4 regions of the Exiguobacterium sp. s21 genome follow, and region 2 is predicted to be linked to each of the others. Evidence: predicted binding sites of a transcription regulator. Region 2 holds the regulator's gene; each other region holds the start of a gene.

Region 1 (3,144 bases), on a different contig from region 2:
CTCTTCTGTTTGCCCACACGGTCTCATGCCGAGCCTCACTTTCGCCGCGATCGGGAACGTGAGGGACGATAGGCGCTCCTCATCGACAAGCGAATCGCCGTAAATGTGGACGTGTAACTTCTCACGACCGATGCGGGCCAATCGAAACGAGTTCATGACCGCTTCGACGTCCATGCCAACATGGTTCGCCCAGGCTTTGTCTGTCCGTATGTAGAGGTGATAGACGTCCCCCGCTTTCGTGTCGAACAATAAAAGTGCCCGCGACGGCTCTAAGATGCCCTCGATGCGCCCTCCCGATTCGACCGCACGATATACGTCTTCCCAAAAACAAGCTGGCTCTGACATCGATGGTCACCTCCTTCTATACTTTTATTTTAAAGGAAATTATAGCTGGCGACAAAAGAGAGCCTCTATGCAACGTGTCGAGAAGAGCAGAAGACAAAAAAACCGTAGCGGCGTTAGCCGGCTACGGTGATGAGCGAAGGATTGCTCGGTTTTACAAGACAGGTTGCATCGTTTTCAAGAGCACTTCTGCCGAATGATGCATCTTTTGTTTTTCTTCTTCTGATAACTCGATTTCCACGACTTGACGGACACCTTGACGGTTGATGATCGCTGGTACACCGATGTGGATGTCGTTCAAACCGTACTCACCGTCCAAGTGCGCACCGACCGTCAATAACGTGTTCTCGTTGCGAAGCACGGCTTTGACAAGACGGAGGAGACCAAGACCGATGGCGTAGTACGTCGCCCCTTTACGTTCGATGATATGGTAGGCTGCGTCACGAACGTTGACATAGATATCTTCGAGGTCTTCCCATGTGTACTCGTCATTCTCTTCAAGCAACTGTTCGACCGATTTTCCGTAAATACGGGCGTTGCTCCATGCCGCGAACTCTGTGTCGCCATGCTCGCCCATAATGTAAGCGTGGCAGTTACGTGGATCGACGTTGAAGTAATCACCGAGCATGTAGCGAAGACGTGACGTATCGAGTACCGTTCCTGAACCGAACACCCGATGCTTCGGTAATCCTGAATATTTCCAAGCCAAGTGGGTCATGATGTCGACCGGGTTCGAGGCGATGATGATGATGCCATCAAAACCAGATGCCATGATGTCCCCAATCATCGACTTCATGATTTTGGCGTTCTTTTCGACGAGGTCGAGACGTGTTTCACCTGGTTTTTGCGGTGCGCCGGCAGTGATGACGACGATATCTGCTGCACCACAGTCTGTGTAGTCTCCTGCCCAGACGCGCATCGGTGAAGAGGCAAACGAGACACCGTGATTCAAGTCCATTGCTTCCCCTTCAGCTTTCGATTTGTTGATATCGATGATCACAAGTTCCTCACAGAGACTAGCTGTCGTCAATTGGTAAGCAAAGCTGGCACCGACCGCTCCGGCCCCGACGAGCGCGACGCGTGTTACTTTAGCATGATTTAATGTTTCCATATTGATTCTCCACCCTTCGAACAATCTGTTTCATGTTTTTGTTTTGTCTGTTACATAAAGATTGTAACATCATTCACAAACACTCACTACAAGGGAAACCGTTTTCAGTTTGGCAATATTGTGACAATATTCACATTCATTTGAAACATCTTCACTGACTGTACTACCCTCATCGCAGCAAGAGGAAACTAATCGCCGCCGCCGAGGCGATCGCCAAAAAGTTGACGGCGTCATTGCCGAGAAAGCGCCAGCCTGAAACGTAAGTCGTCGGCTCGTGATGATGGACTTTCTTCTCGGTCAGCTTACCGCATACACGACAGCGAAACTTGCGTTGAACCGTCGCCCCAAGGAGAGTGTCGACAACGCTTCCGGTCAACCCGAGAGCAATCAACAAGCCGGCGAACCGTAAGCTGATATCGATAAATGGCAACGAAGCGACGATAATGACCGTGGCCCCCGCGACCGACATGAACGTCCCGAACGGAGACACCCCGCCACTCGTTCCCGGCTCCACTTCGCGGAACGTCAAAATGGAGCGCGGTTTTTGTTTGGCGAGCACCCCGAACTCGGAGCCCCATGTGTCGCTCGTCGCCGCCGCAATCGAAGCGATGTACGCGAATAACCAGGCATCGTTCGGTGTAAGCAACATACCGAGCGCCGTCGCCATCCCGATACCACCATTGGCGAGCACTTGAACGAAGTCACGAGGTCCCGATTTCTCAACGACCTCATCGACAGGCGCTTTGTCGCGGGAACGGTATTTCGAGGCGAGCGATGACGTCGAAAAGAAGACACCGAGCAAATAGAGCCCGAACCAACCGAATCCGTACCCAATGACTGTACCCGTCACGACCGTCAAGACAGCCCCAGAACGGGTCAGTGAGCGCAGACGATAGCCGGCGAAGGCTACCAGACAAGTTACGAGAAAGATGGCGAGCATAGAATCGTTTCCCTTTCCGTCACGATAAATTCGACAGGAATGTCGTGTGGCTCGATCGGGATGTCATCGAGCAGTTGGACGTCATAGGCCAACGAGATGGTGACACCTTCATACGTCGCTAAAAAACGGTCGTAATACCCCCCACCCCAACCGATCCGATACCCGGATCGGTCAAAGACACGTCCCGGCACGATACAGACGTCAATCGTCCGCGTCGTCGCGACCGTCGTCGGCTCTAAAATACCCATGACGCCCGGCTCAAGGTCTTCGAACGAATGAATTTCATGGAACGTAAGTCCCTGTTTTGTAACTTTCGGCACGAACACCGATTTTCCTGCCTGCCAAGCTAAGCGAATGAGTGGCAACGTATCAATCTCTAAATCGAGGGCGAGCGTGACGGCCACCGTATCCGCCTCTCGCCACGCCTTCAGTTCGGTCAATGTATGTATGATGACGCGGTCCCGGTCCGGTCGGTCGTCGAGTTCACGGATTTGACGATGTACATTTTGCCGGAGTAGTTTCTTTTCAATCACTTCAATTCCCCCTTGTTCAAAAAAAGGCCGCCACATGAGTGACGGCCAGTCTCATTATTTCACTTCGCGGTAAAGCGTGTGACGACGGAGACGTGGGTTGTATTTGCGCAATTCGAGGCGCTCTGGGTTGTTACGTTTGTTTTTCTTCGTGATGTACGTGCGATCGCCTGTTTCTGTGCAAGCTAGTGTGATTTTAACGCGCATTTCTTTCACTCCCA
Region 2 (3,144 bases):
CTCATCCAAGATGAGCAAGTTCGGCTGCTCGAGCTTCAGTTTCGCGAGCGTCAAGCGGGCCCGCTCTCCACCCGACAGTTCATGGACGCGCTTCATGACGTCGTCACCGCTGAATAGGAACTGTCCAAGCAGGCTCCGCACTTCTTGTTCGCGCATGAGCGGCCAGTCGTTCCAAATCTCGTCGATGACGCGGTTGGCATCCGACAAGTTCTGTTGTTCCTGGTCGTAGTAGCCGATCTCGACGCCGGTGCCGTAGCGGATGTCACCGGTGAGCGCCGGCTGTTGTTTCGTCAACACTTTCAAGAGCGTCGATTTGCCGACTCCGTTCGGACCGACGAGGGCGACCGATTCGCCACGCTGCAATTGGAAGCGGAGATGATGGGCGATCGGCTCCTCATAACCGATGGCGAGGTCGCTGCCGCTCAACACGTCGTTCCCGCTTTGGCGTTTGATTGAGAACGAGAGGACGGCACTGCGCTCGTCACCGTCCGGCGCTTCCATCCGGTCGACTTTTTCGAGACGCTTGCGGACACTCTGGGCCCGTTTCGTCGTCGTCGCCCGGGCGATGTTACGCTGGATGAAGTCCTGCATCTTGGCGATCTCTTCTTGTTGCGACTCGAACTGCTTCTTCTCTTGCTCGTAGATGGCGGCCTTCTGTTCGAGATACTTCGTATAGTTGCCGACGAAGCGACGGCTCCGATGGCGTGACAACTCATAAACGACCGAGACGACACGGTCGAGGAAGTAGCGGTCGTGGGAGACGATGAGGACGGCGCCTTTATAGCCACTCAAATACTTCTCGAGCCAGCCGAGCGTCTCGATGTCCAAGTGGTTCGTCGGCTCATCCAAGATGAGCAGGTCTGGACTTTGCAGGAGCATCTTCGCGAGGGCGAGACGTGTCCGTTGTCCACCGGAGAGCGTATCGATACGGCGCTCGAAGTCGTCCGGATAGAAGCGCATCCCGTGAAGCACAGAGCGGATCGTCGCCTCGTATTGATAGCCGCCGCGGTCTTTGAACGTATGTTGTTCTTCATCGTAAGACGACAGCAGGCGCTCATAGGCGGCCGGGTCGTTCAAGATGCACTCAGATCCCATGTCTTGTTCCATGCGGCGGAGCGTTTTTTCCTGTTCAATTAAGTCGGTGAAGACGGTGAGCATCTCGTTCCAAATCGTCTCGTTCGACTCTAACCCTGAGTCTTGGGCGAGATAACCGATCGTCACGTCTTTCGGTTTCATGATATCGCCCGAGTCATAGTTGTATTCCCCGGCGATGACTTTGAGCAATGTCGACTTGCCGGCACCGTTACGGCCGACAAGCGCGACGCGTTCGCCTTCTTGAATTTCGAGTTTGACGTTCTCTAAAATCGGCTCGACGCCGAATGATTTCGATAAGTTATTGACTTGCAGTAGGATCAAGTGAAAAAACCCCTTTCTCTCTATTTAGTATACTTTATTTCTTCCCCTTTTCAGGTATATTCATTGAGTGGTCATGTGAATTCGTTTACAATCAAGGTGTATGAAATTAGATTCGTTTGAAACGCGTCGTAAAAAGGAGGCTCTTTCCGTTGAGTCAAAACGAACCAAAGATTCCGCAAGCGACAGCCAAACGGTTGCCACTATACTATCGGTTTATCCAAAGCCTACATTCATCAGGAAAACAGCGTGTCTCTTCTGCTGAGCTGAGCGAGGCGGTCAAGGTCGATTCGGCCACGATCCGTCGCGATTTCTCGTACTTCGGTGCGCTCGGTAAAAAGGGATATGGCTATAACGTACAGTATCTGTTAGACTTTTTCCGTAAGACACTGAATCAGGACGAGATTACGAACGTCGCCTTGGTCGGGGTTGGTCATCTTGGGACAGCTTTCGTCAACTATAACTTCCTTAAAAACAATAACACACATATCGTCGTCGGGTTCGACGCAGACGAGACAAAAGTCGGCACGACGATGTCCGGTGTCCCGATTCATCACGTGGATGAGATGGAACAGATCATGAAACAAAACAAGATTGACGTCGCCATCTTAACGGTGCCGTCTAGCTATGCGCAGCCTGTCGCGGATGACTTGGTCCGCTTCGGCATCAAAGGCATCTTGAACTTCACTCCGGCCAGGCTTACTGTGCCGGACACGGTCCGCGTCCATCATATCGACTTGTCGATCGAACTCCAGTCGCTCATTTACTTTATGCAACACTATCCATCTGCTGAGGGGGTCCATCAATAATGGAATTACTATCATCGTTGCTCGTCGTCGGTATTCCTGGGGGAGCGAGTATCTTCATTATCGCCATCGTCGCGCTCATCATCTTCGGGCCGAAGAAATTGCCTGAATTCGGACGCGCCGCCGGACAAACGCTCCGTGAGTTCAAAAATGCCACAAACGGCATGATGAACGAACATGACGAGAAAGACAAGAAAGAAATTGAGAAGAAAGAGCAGTAAGCGATGAGCCATCAACCTGATCAAGAACGGGCACTGTCCGACCACTTGACAGAGCTGCGGAGACGACTGATGCTGTCGGCATTTGTCGTCTTTGCCTTCTTTTTGATTGCTTTGCCGAGTGTCAAATATGTGCTCACCTATCTCCAGGCCGACCTCGTCGAACGAGGGCTTGAATTGAACGCCTTTGGGGTCGCGGACCCGCTCATGATTTATTTGAACTTGGCGCTCGTCATCGGTCTCGTCGCGGCTGGTCCGTTTCTACTGTATCAACTGTGGGCGTTTGTCGCACCTGGTCTGCATCCGAACGAGCGGAAAGCGACGCTCGCCTATATTCCGATCATCTTTATCTTGTTCCTCGTCGGTTTGGCGTTTGCCTACTATTGGTTGTTCCCGCTCGTCCTCGATATCTCGACGGACCTCGGGCAAGACCTTGGTCTGACGCAAATCATCGGGGCGTCGAACTACTTCACGTTCTTGCTGCAACTGACCATCCCATTCGGACTGTTATTCCAGTTGCCGGTCGTGACGATGTTCTTGACGCGCATCGGTGTCGTGACGCCGTACTTCCTGTCATCGATTCGGAAGTACGCCTACTTCGCCTTGTTCGTCGTCGCGGCCTTTATCACGCCGCCGGATTTGACCTCGCACCTCATGGTGTCACTGCCGCTCTTCTTCTTGTATGAGATCAGCTTATCGATTTCACG
Region 3 (3,144 bases), on a different contig from region 2:
ATGGCTGACAGACTATCTGCTGTGACCGAGAGACCGGCGATTCCGCATGCCATCGTCCGTAGGATTTCTGGGTCATGAAGTGCCATCTCGATCCGTTCGTACGCATATTTATCGTGCATGAAGTGGATGACGTTGAGCGTGTTGACGTAGAGCTCGGCGAGCCAATCGAGCGTCCGATCGAAGTCGGCATACACTTTGTCGTACGTGAGCACGTCTTCGGTGTTCATCTCCCAAACCGGTGCGATTTGGTCGCCGCTCTTCTCATCGCGGCCTCCGTTCATGCTGTAAAGGAGTGCTTTTGCCATGTTGGCGCGGGCACCGAAGAACTGCATCTGTTTCCCGATCTTCATCGGTGACACACAGCAGGCGATGCCGTAGTCGTCGCCAAACTCTGGAAGCATGAGGTCGTCGTTCTCATATTGGATGGCGGACGTCTCAATCGACATCTTCGCGCAATATTGTTTAAATCCTTCTGGCAATTTCGTCGACCAAAGCACCGTCAAGTTCGGTTCTGGTGCTGGCCCGAGGTTTGAGAGTGAGTGCAAGAAGCGGAATGAGCTCTTCGTCACGTTCGAGCGACCATCCTCACTCATCCCACCGATTGACTCGGTCACCCACGTTGGGTCACCCGAGAACAATTCGTTGTAGTCAGGCGTGCGCAAGAATTTGACGATCCGGAGCTTCATGATGAAGTGGTCGACGATTTCTTGAACGTCTGACTCGGTCAAACGACCTGCTTCGATATCACGTTCTGCGTAAACATCGAGGAATGTCGAGACACGTCCAAGTGACATCGCGGCGCCGTTCTGTTCTTTGACGGCTGCGAGATATGCAAGATATACCCATTGGTACGCCTCTTGTGTATTTTCCGCCGGACGGCCGAGGTCAAACCCGTACGCCGCACCGAGTTGTTTCAACTCTTGGAGGGCACGGAGCTGCTCAGACATTTCTTCCCGTGTCCGAATATCTGACTCTGATAAGAAACCGCCACGGTTCGCCAAGTCTTTTTTACGTTCTGCAATCAAGAAGTCTAACCCGTACAAGGCAACACGACGGTAGTCGCCGATAATCCGTCCCCGGCCGTAAGCGTCAGGAAGACCTGTGATGATCCCTGACTTCCGCGCCGCCCGCATCTCAGGTGTGTACGCATCGAAGACACCTTGGTTATGCGTTTTGCGAATTTCCGAATAAATCTTTGTGATTTCAGGGTTCGGCTCGAAACCGTATGACTCAAGGGCAGCGTCGACCATCCGGATCCCGCCGTTTGGATGAATCGAACGTTTGAACGGCTCGTCCGTTTGAACACCGACCACTTTCTCGAGCTCTTTGTTTAAGTATCCCGGTCCGTGCGATACGATTGTCGATGGGTTGTTTTGATCGACCGCCCAAACACCACCGCGTTCCCGCTCTTCTTTCGTCAATTCCATCACTTGTGCCCAAAGCTGATTCGTCGCTTCCGTCGGTCCCTCCAAGAACGAATCGTTCCCGGTGTACTCGTGTCGGTTCAAACGGATAAACTCACCGACGTTCACTTCGTTCGTCCACTGCCCAGGTACAAATCCTGACCAGGCTGATTTAATTTCGGTTGCCATTGTGGGTCACTCCTCATAGTTGAGATAACTGCGTGCTTTCTATAAGTTGAGTGTACGTGAAAACGTGAACATTTTGTTTTACGTTCTTGTGAAATTTGTAACAATCTAATGAACGTTGGCATAAAGCCGTTTTTGTAAGCGCTTTAAATACTGTTATAATGCAAACACTCTTCCTTATGAAACAGATAAGTCTTGTTACGGCAGGATTCAACTCATTTCTGTATCATTTCAGATGGGATGTGACGATTTATACAGTTTTCGTAGTGATGTACCTCACACCTCGGGGATAGAACTTGAATTTTTGCCTTATATCGGACACAATGAAGGCAGAACATTGTAGAAGAGGAAGGGGTTCTTCCCATGACGTACGAATTATTGACAGCCGCTCACGATTTAAAGACCGGTGACCGCATCTCTCTTAAAGTAGAGGAAAACGGTGAACAACGTGACGGATTCATCACAGAATTTGAAGACGCAGGTTTTTGGATTCGGTTTGACGACGACATCGAAAACGAGGATTTCATCGACTACCGCGATAACTTGCTCGTTGCTCTCATCTCGCGCCCGATTGACGTGGCAGCGACGTATCCAGAGCTCGCTTCATACGAACGGTTGACGAAAGAATTGCAGTATCGTGTGTATCAAGGCTTCACCGTCGAAGGCGTCGAGGCGTCGGCTGACCAAATCGATGTGCACATCAAACTCATCGAGGACGGACAGACGTTCACACAGACACTCCGTTCTTCATTCGACCAAGATACTGAACATGTTCGCTATATCTAAGACAGGGAGCGCTTATGCTTCCTTTGTTTTTGCCCCACGATAAGGAGAATTGATATGAACTTTACAAAACCATTTATTAACGAAGCCTGGGATCGCCTTGGCTTTACTGAACCAATGCCGGTCCAAGCGGAAGCCTTCCCGCTTCTTCTTGACGGAAAAGACGTCACGATCGAAGCGCCGACAGGTACCGGGAAGACACTTGCTTACTTATTACCCGCCATCGAAAAAATCGACGCTTCGAACGACCGCATCCAAGTCGTCATCGTCGCGCCGACGCGTGAACTCGTCATGCAGATTCAAACGGTCGCGCAACGCTTCACCGAGAAAGGTGACGTCCGCATCGCTTCGTTCATCGGTGGCGTCGAGTTGAAACGTCAAATCGACCGGTTGAAGAAAAAACCACATTTAATCGTCGGGACACCGGGCCGACTCGTCGAACTCATTGAGAAGAAAAAGTTGAAACTTCACGAGACGCATACGATCGTCCTCGACGAAGCCGATCAAATCATCGATAGCGGTTTGACAGAATCTGCCGAACGGATCATCAAACATACGGCGCATGAACATCAAATCGCCCTCGTCTCGGCGACACTCACAGACACGCTTCAAGCTTGGGCTGCCCCATTCTTGAACGAACCGGCCCACGTGAAAATCGAGCGGGCGGTAAGCGCACAAGTCACCTATGGCTACATGTTGACGACGCGCCGGTATAAACCAGAGTTGCTCCGCCGCCTGTCTCACGTCGACAACGTCAAAGCGCTCGCTTTCA
Region 4 (3,144 bases), on a different contig from region 2:
GTGCCCGGTCTGAGAGCTTGATGATCGTTTCCTGCTGGCCGGCCCCTTCGAGCACGCAGTTCGACGGGATACGGATGCCGCGGACGAGATATACGCCGGCCGGCACGTGGACGTGGCGGCTCGACCTGAGGGCGAGCCGAAAAGCGAGCGTGCAATCCGTCTGCCCATCCCCGATGGCGCCATAATCGGTGACGTCGACGTGCTGACGCGTCATTTGTCTCAAGTTCAAGTGCTCGGCGTCGAGCCGGCGCATCCACACCGGACGGACGATTCCATCTACCGTCTCGAGCGGCAACGAACTTGTCACCGGGATGATGCGTTCGGTCATCGGTAGGTGAGAGAGATAGGTTTTTGCTTGATCGGGATAGTGGGCCTGTCGTGTTGATTCATGCCAGTCGAGTGTGTCCGTCACTAGCTCATCGAGTGCCCAATTCGAATGACGGGCGATCGTGGCGGCGATATTCGAGCGATCGATATGTGCGGTCATAGGGTTCATCCTCCTAGCGTTCACTACAATTGGATGTACCCGTTTTAGAAGTATTTTTAGCAAACCGAAGTATTTAGTAGACAGAAGCATTTATCCATGGTATATTCTATATGTGCTTAATTAAGAATAGCTGGAAACATAATTCACAAAACGCTTTGGATTATTTTTCGTTTAAGATAATCCTAGAGGTTTGTGATTTTTTATTGGTCAGTTTTTTCTAGTAAGGCACTACTAGAACGCACAGCGTTTATTTCAGGAGGGTTCATTATGAACACAGGTAAAGTAAAATGGTTTAACTCAGAAAAAGGTTACGGCTTCATCGAAATGGAAGGCGGAGACGACGTATTCGTACACTTCTCAGCAATCCAAGGCGACGGCTTCAAGACACTTGAAGAAGGCCAAGCAGTAACTTTCGAAATCACTGACGGAGCTCGTGGACCACAAGCTTCTAACGTTGAAAAAATCTAATCTTCCTTTCTAAGGAATTTTATAACCTGCTCGCTTCGGCGAGCAGGTTTTTTGTTGTCCGCGTGTTTAATCACTTGCCCCGGGGGAATCAATATACGAGTGACTACCACAAGGAGGTTTTTCAGAATGGATGCAATGCAAACGGCAAAACAGATTTTAGATCATAGTAACGTAGGGACAATGGCAACGGTCTATAAAGGCAAGCCGCACAGCCGTTATATGACGTTTTTCCATGATGAACTGACACTCTACACGGCAACGTCGAAAGACACGGATAAAGTCGATGAATTAAAAAACAATCCGTATACGCATATTTTGATTGGTTATGACGGCGATGGTGTCGGGGATACGTATCTCGAGATTTTAGGCGAGACGAGTGTATCGGATGATGAATCGATGAAAGAAAAAGTATGGAACGAGAAACTCGAAGGCTGGTTCGATGGTCCGGACGATCCAAAACTCGTCATCTTGAAAATCGCGCCGCAGTCGATGCGCGTGATGAATAAAAAAGGACAGCCCCCTCAAGAAGTGAATTTGTAACTCAAACAAGGACGTCCCTCGCGGACGTCCTTTTCAAATTGACCAATTTCCAAAAAGTGACTGACCTGTGACGCACATATGAACGAAACGTGAACTCTTGCCCTAACTTATGTGAAAGTGTGAACATAGATGGTATATTGTGAATGTAATCACATATCAATCATCATTCACTCATTCAAAGGAGGAATTATCATGTTCATAAAATTTTGGCAGAACCACAACATCGCTACCGGTATTTTGACAGTCCTTCGTCTCTGGCTCGGCTATCACTGGCTCACAGCGGGCTGGGGCAAAATCACAGGTGGATTCGAGTCGGGTGGTTATCTTCAAAACGCAGCTTCCCTCGCCACGGGTGATCACCCAGCCGTTGCCGGTTGGTGGGCAGCATTTTTAGAGAACTTCGCCATCCCGAACGCGGCTTTGTTCGATGTGTTGATTCCTTACGGTGAGTTTCTCGTCGGTCTCGGGCTCTTGCTCGGTGCCCTCACACGTAGCGCCGCTTTCTTCGGTCTCGTCATGAACATGGCGTTCTTGCTCTCAGGTACGGTCAGCACGAACCCGACGATGTTGATCGTCTCAGTCCTCATCCTCGTCGCGGGCTACAATGCTGGTAAACTTGGCGTCGATGGATTGTTCCTTCGCAAGTTCGTCGAAACGAAAGTGTTACATCGTTCACCAAATCGTCAAATAGCGTAACGGATTTATGACGTTCTCCTGTGACAAAACTCACCTCTTTCGGCTACGATGAACGTAGCATCGATTGAAAAGGAGAACGAATATGAACGCGACACATTTCAAATGGCTCGGATACACAGAGGGGATGTCTTTCTTACTTCTGTTGCTCATCGCGATGCCACTCAAGTACTTGGCGGGTATGCCGCTCGCCGTCAGCATCGTCGGCGCGGCCCACGGTTTCTTGTTCGTCACCTACGTGGCGGCAGCCGTCTATATGGCATGGCGTTTCAACTGGGGCTTCAAAGTGTTAGTGCTCGCCGTCATGGCGTCGGTCATCCCGTTCGGACCGTTCTTGTTAGAGAAACGAGTCCTCCCATCAACAGAAAAGACATCGAACTGAAACGTTCGATGTCTTTTTGTGTTCACTGATGCGCCGGAGCGCTTTCCGCATCGGCCAATACATCTGATTTTTCGGCAGCAATGTCGTGACGGATGCGATGCATCGCGAACAACGTGATGGTGAGCAGGCAGACCATGCAAATAGAATAGAGGTATGCGACGGGCACCCATTCGCTCAATGCGCCGAATAAGATAAATCCGAGCGGTGTGATGCCCATAGCGAGTGCTTCGAGGACGCCCATGACACGACCGAGATAACTTGGTTCCGTGTTTGTCTGTAAATACAGTTGCATCGGGATGTTGACACGGAGAATGAAAAAGCCGCTCAATAAAGCGAAACTTGTGAATAAGACGATGGCCGGCGTGATTGTGAAGTCAAAATAGATGGGTATGGCCGGTGCAATAAAAAGACAACTCATGACAATGAGCGACGTGCGAACGGTCGCAAGGCGATACTTGATTGCAAAGACTGGTAACGCATGGGCGAGCGAGGCGACTAAAAAGCCGACAGCGAACATGCTCTCTAAAAAGCCGAACTGGAGGGGACTGACACCGATTTCCTGTAAAGCGACAAT

The links. Region 2 encodes Rex, which represses fermentation and respiration genes when NADH is low (regulators of the CRP and FNR family bind a similar motif). Its sites were predicted from a motif close to TTGTGAAATATTTCACAA; they were not measured.
Region 1: a site for Rex is predicted at 1,572-1,589, ahead of KNP06_RS07960 (L-lactate dehydrogenase). Genes of this name have one in related genera too.
Region 3: a site for Rex is predicted at 1,679-1,696, ahead of pflB (formate C-acetyltransferase). Genes of this name have one in related genera too.
Region 4: a site for Rex is predicted at 1,633-1,650, ahead of KNP06_RS06660 (DoxX family membrane protein). Genes of this name have one in related genera too.

What each region holds. Positions count from the first base shown of each region.
Region 1 covers NZ_JACSLF010000005.1:114,082-117,225, forward strand. The annotation lists gene KNP06_RS07955 (rhomboid family intramembrane serine protease) at 1-345, opposite strand, end outside; gene KNP06_RS07960 (L-lactate dehydrogenase) at 497-1,453, opposite strand; gene KNP06_RS07965 (DUF92 domain-containing protein) at 1,623-2,393, opposite strand; gene KNP06_RS07970 (5-formyltetrahydrofolate cyclo-ligase) at 2,372-2,926, opposite strand; gene rpmG (50S ribosomal protein L33) at 2,981-3,144, opposite strand, start outside.
Region 2 covers NZ_JACSLF010000009.1:8,590-11,733, forward strand. The annotation lists gene KNP06_RS10745 (ABC-F family ATP-binding cassette domain-containing protein) at 1-1,416, opposite strand, end outside; gene KNP06_RS10750 (redox-sensing transcriptional repressor Rex) at 1,566-2,222, shown strand; gene KNP06_RS10755 (twin-arginine translocase TatA/TatE family subunit) at 2,222-2,440, shown strand; gene tatC (twin-arginine translocase subunit TatC) at 2,444-3,144, shown strand, end outside.
Region 3 covers NZ_JACSLF010000010.1:37,235-40,378, reverse strand. The annotation lists gene pflB (formate C-acetyltransferase) at 1-1,592, opposite strand, end outside; gene KNP06_RS11460 (hypothetical protein) at 1,953-2,375, shown strand; gene KNP06_RS11455 (DEAD/DEAH box helicase) at 2,430-3,144, shown strand, end outside.
Region 4 covers NZ_JACSLF010000004.1:116,512-119,655, forward strand. The annotation lists gene KNP06_RS06645 (glycoside hydrolase family 55 protein) at 1-487, opposite strand, end outside; gene KNP06_RS06650 (cold-shock protein) at 755-955, shown strand; gene KNP06_RS06655 (pyridoxamine 5'-phosphate oxidase family protein) at 1,082-1,495, shown strand; gene KNP06_RS06660 (DoxX family membrane protein) at 1,688-2,191, shown strand; gene KNP06_RS06665 (DUF3817 domain-containing protein) at 2,274-2,570, shown strand; gene KNP06_RS06670 (MFS transporter) at 2,593-3,144, opposite strand, start outside.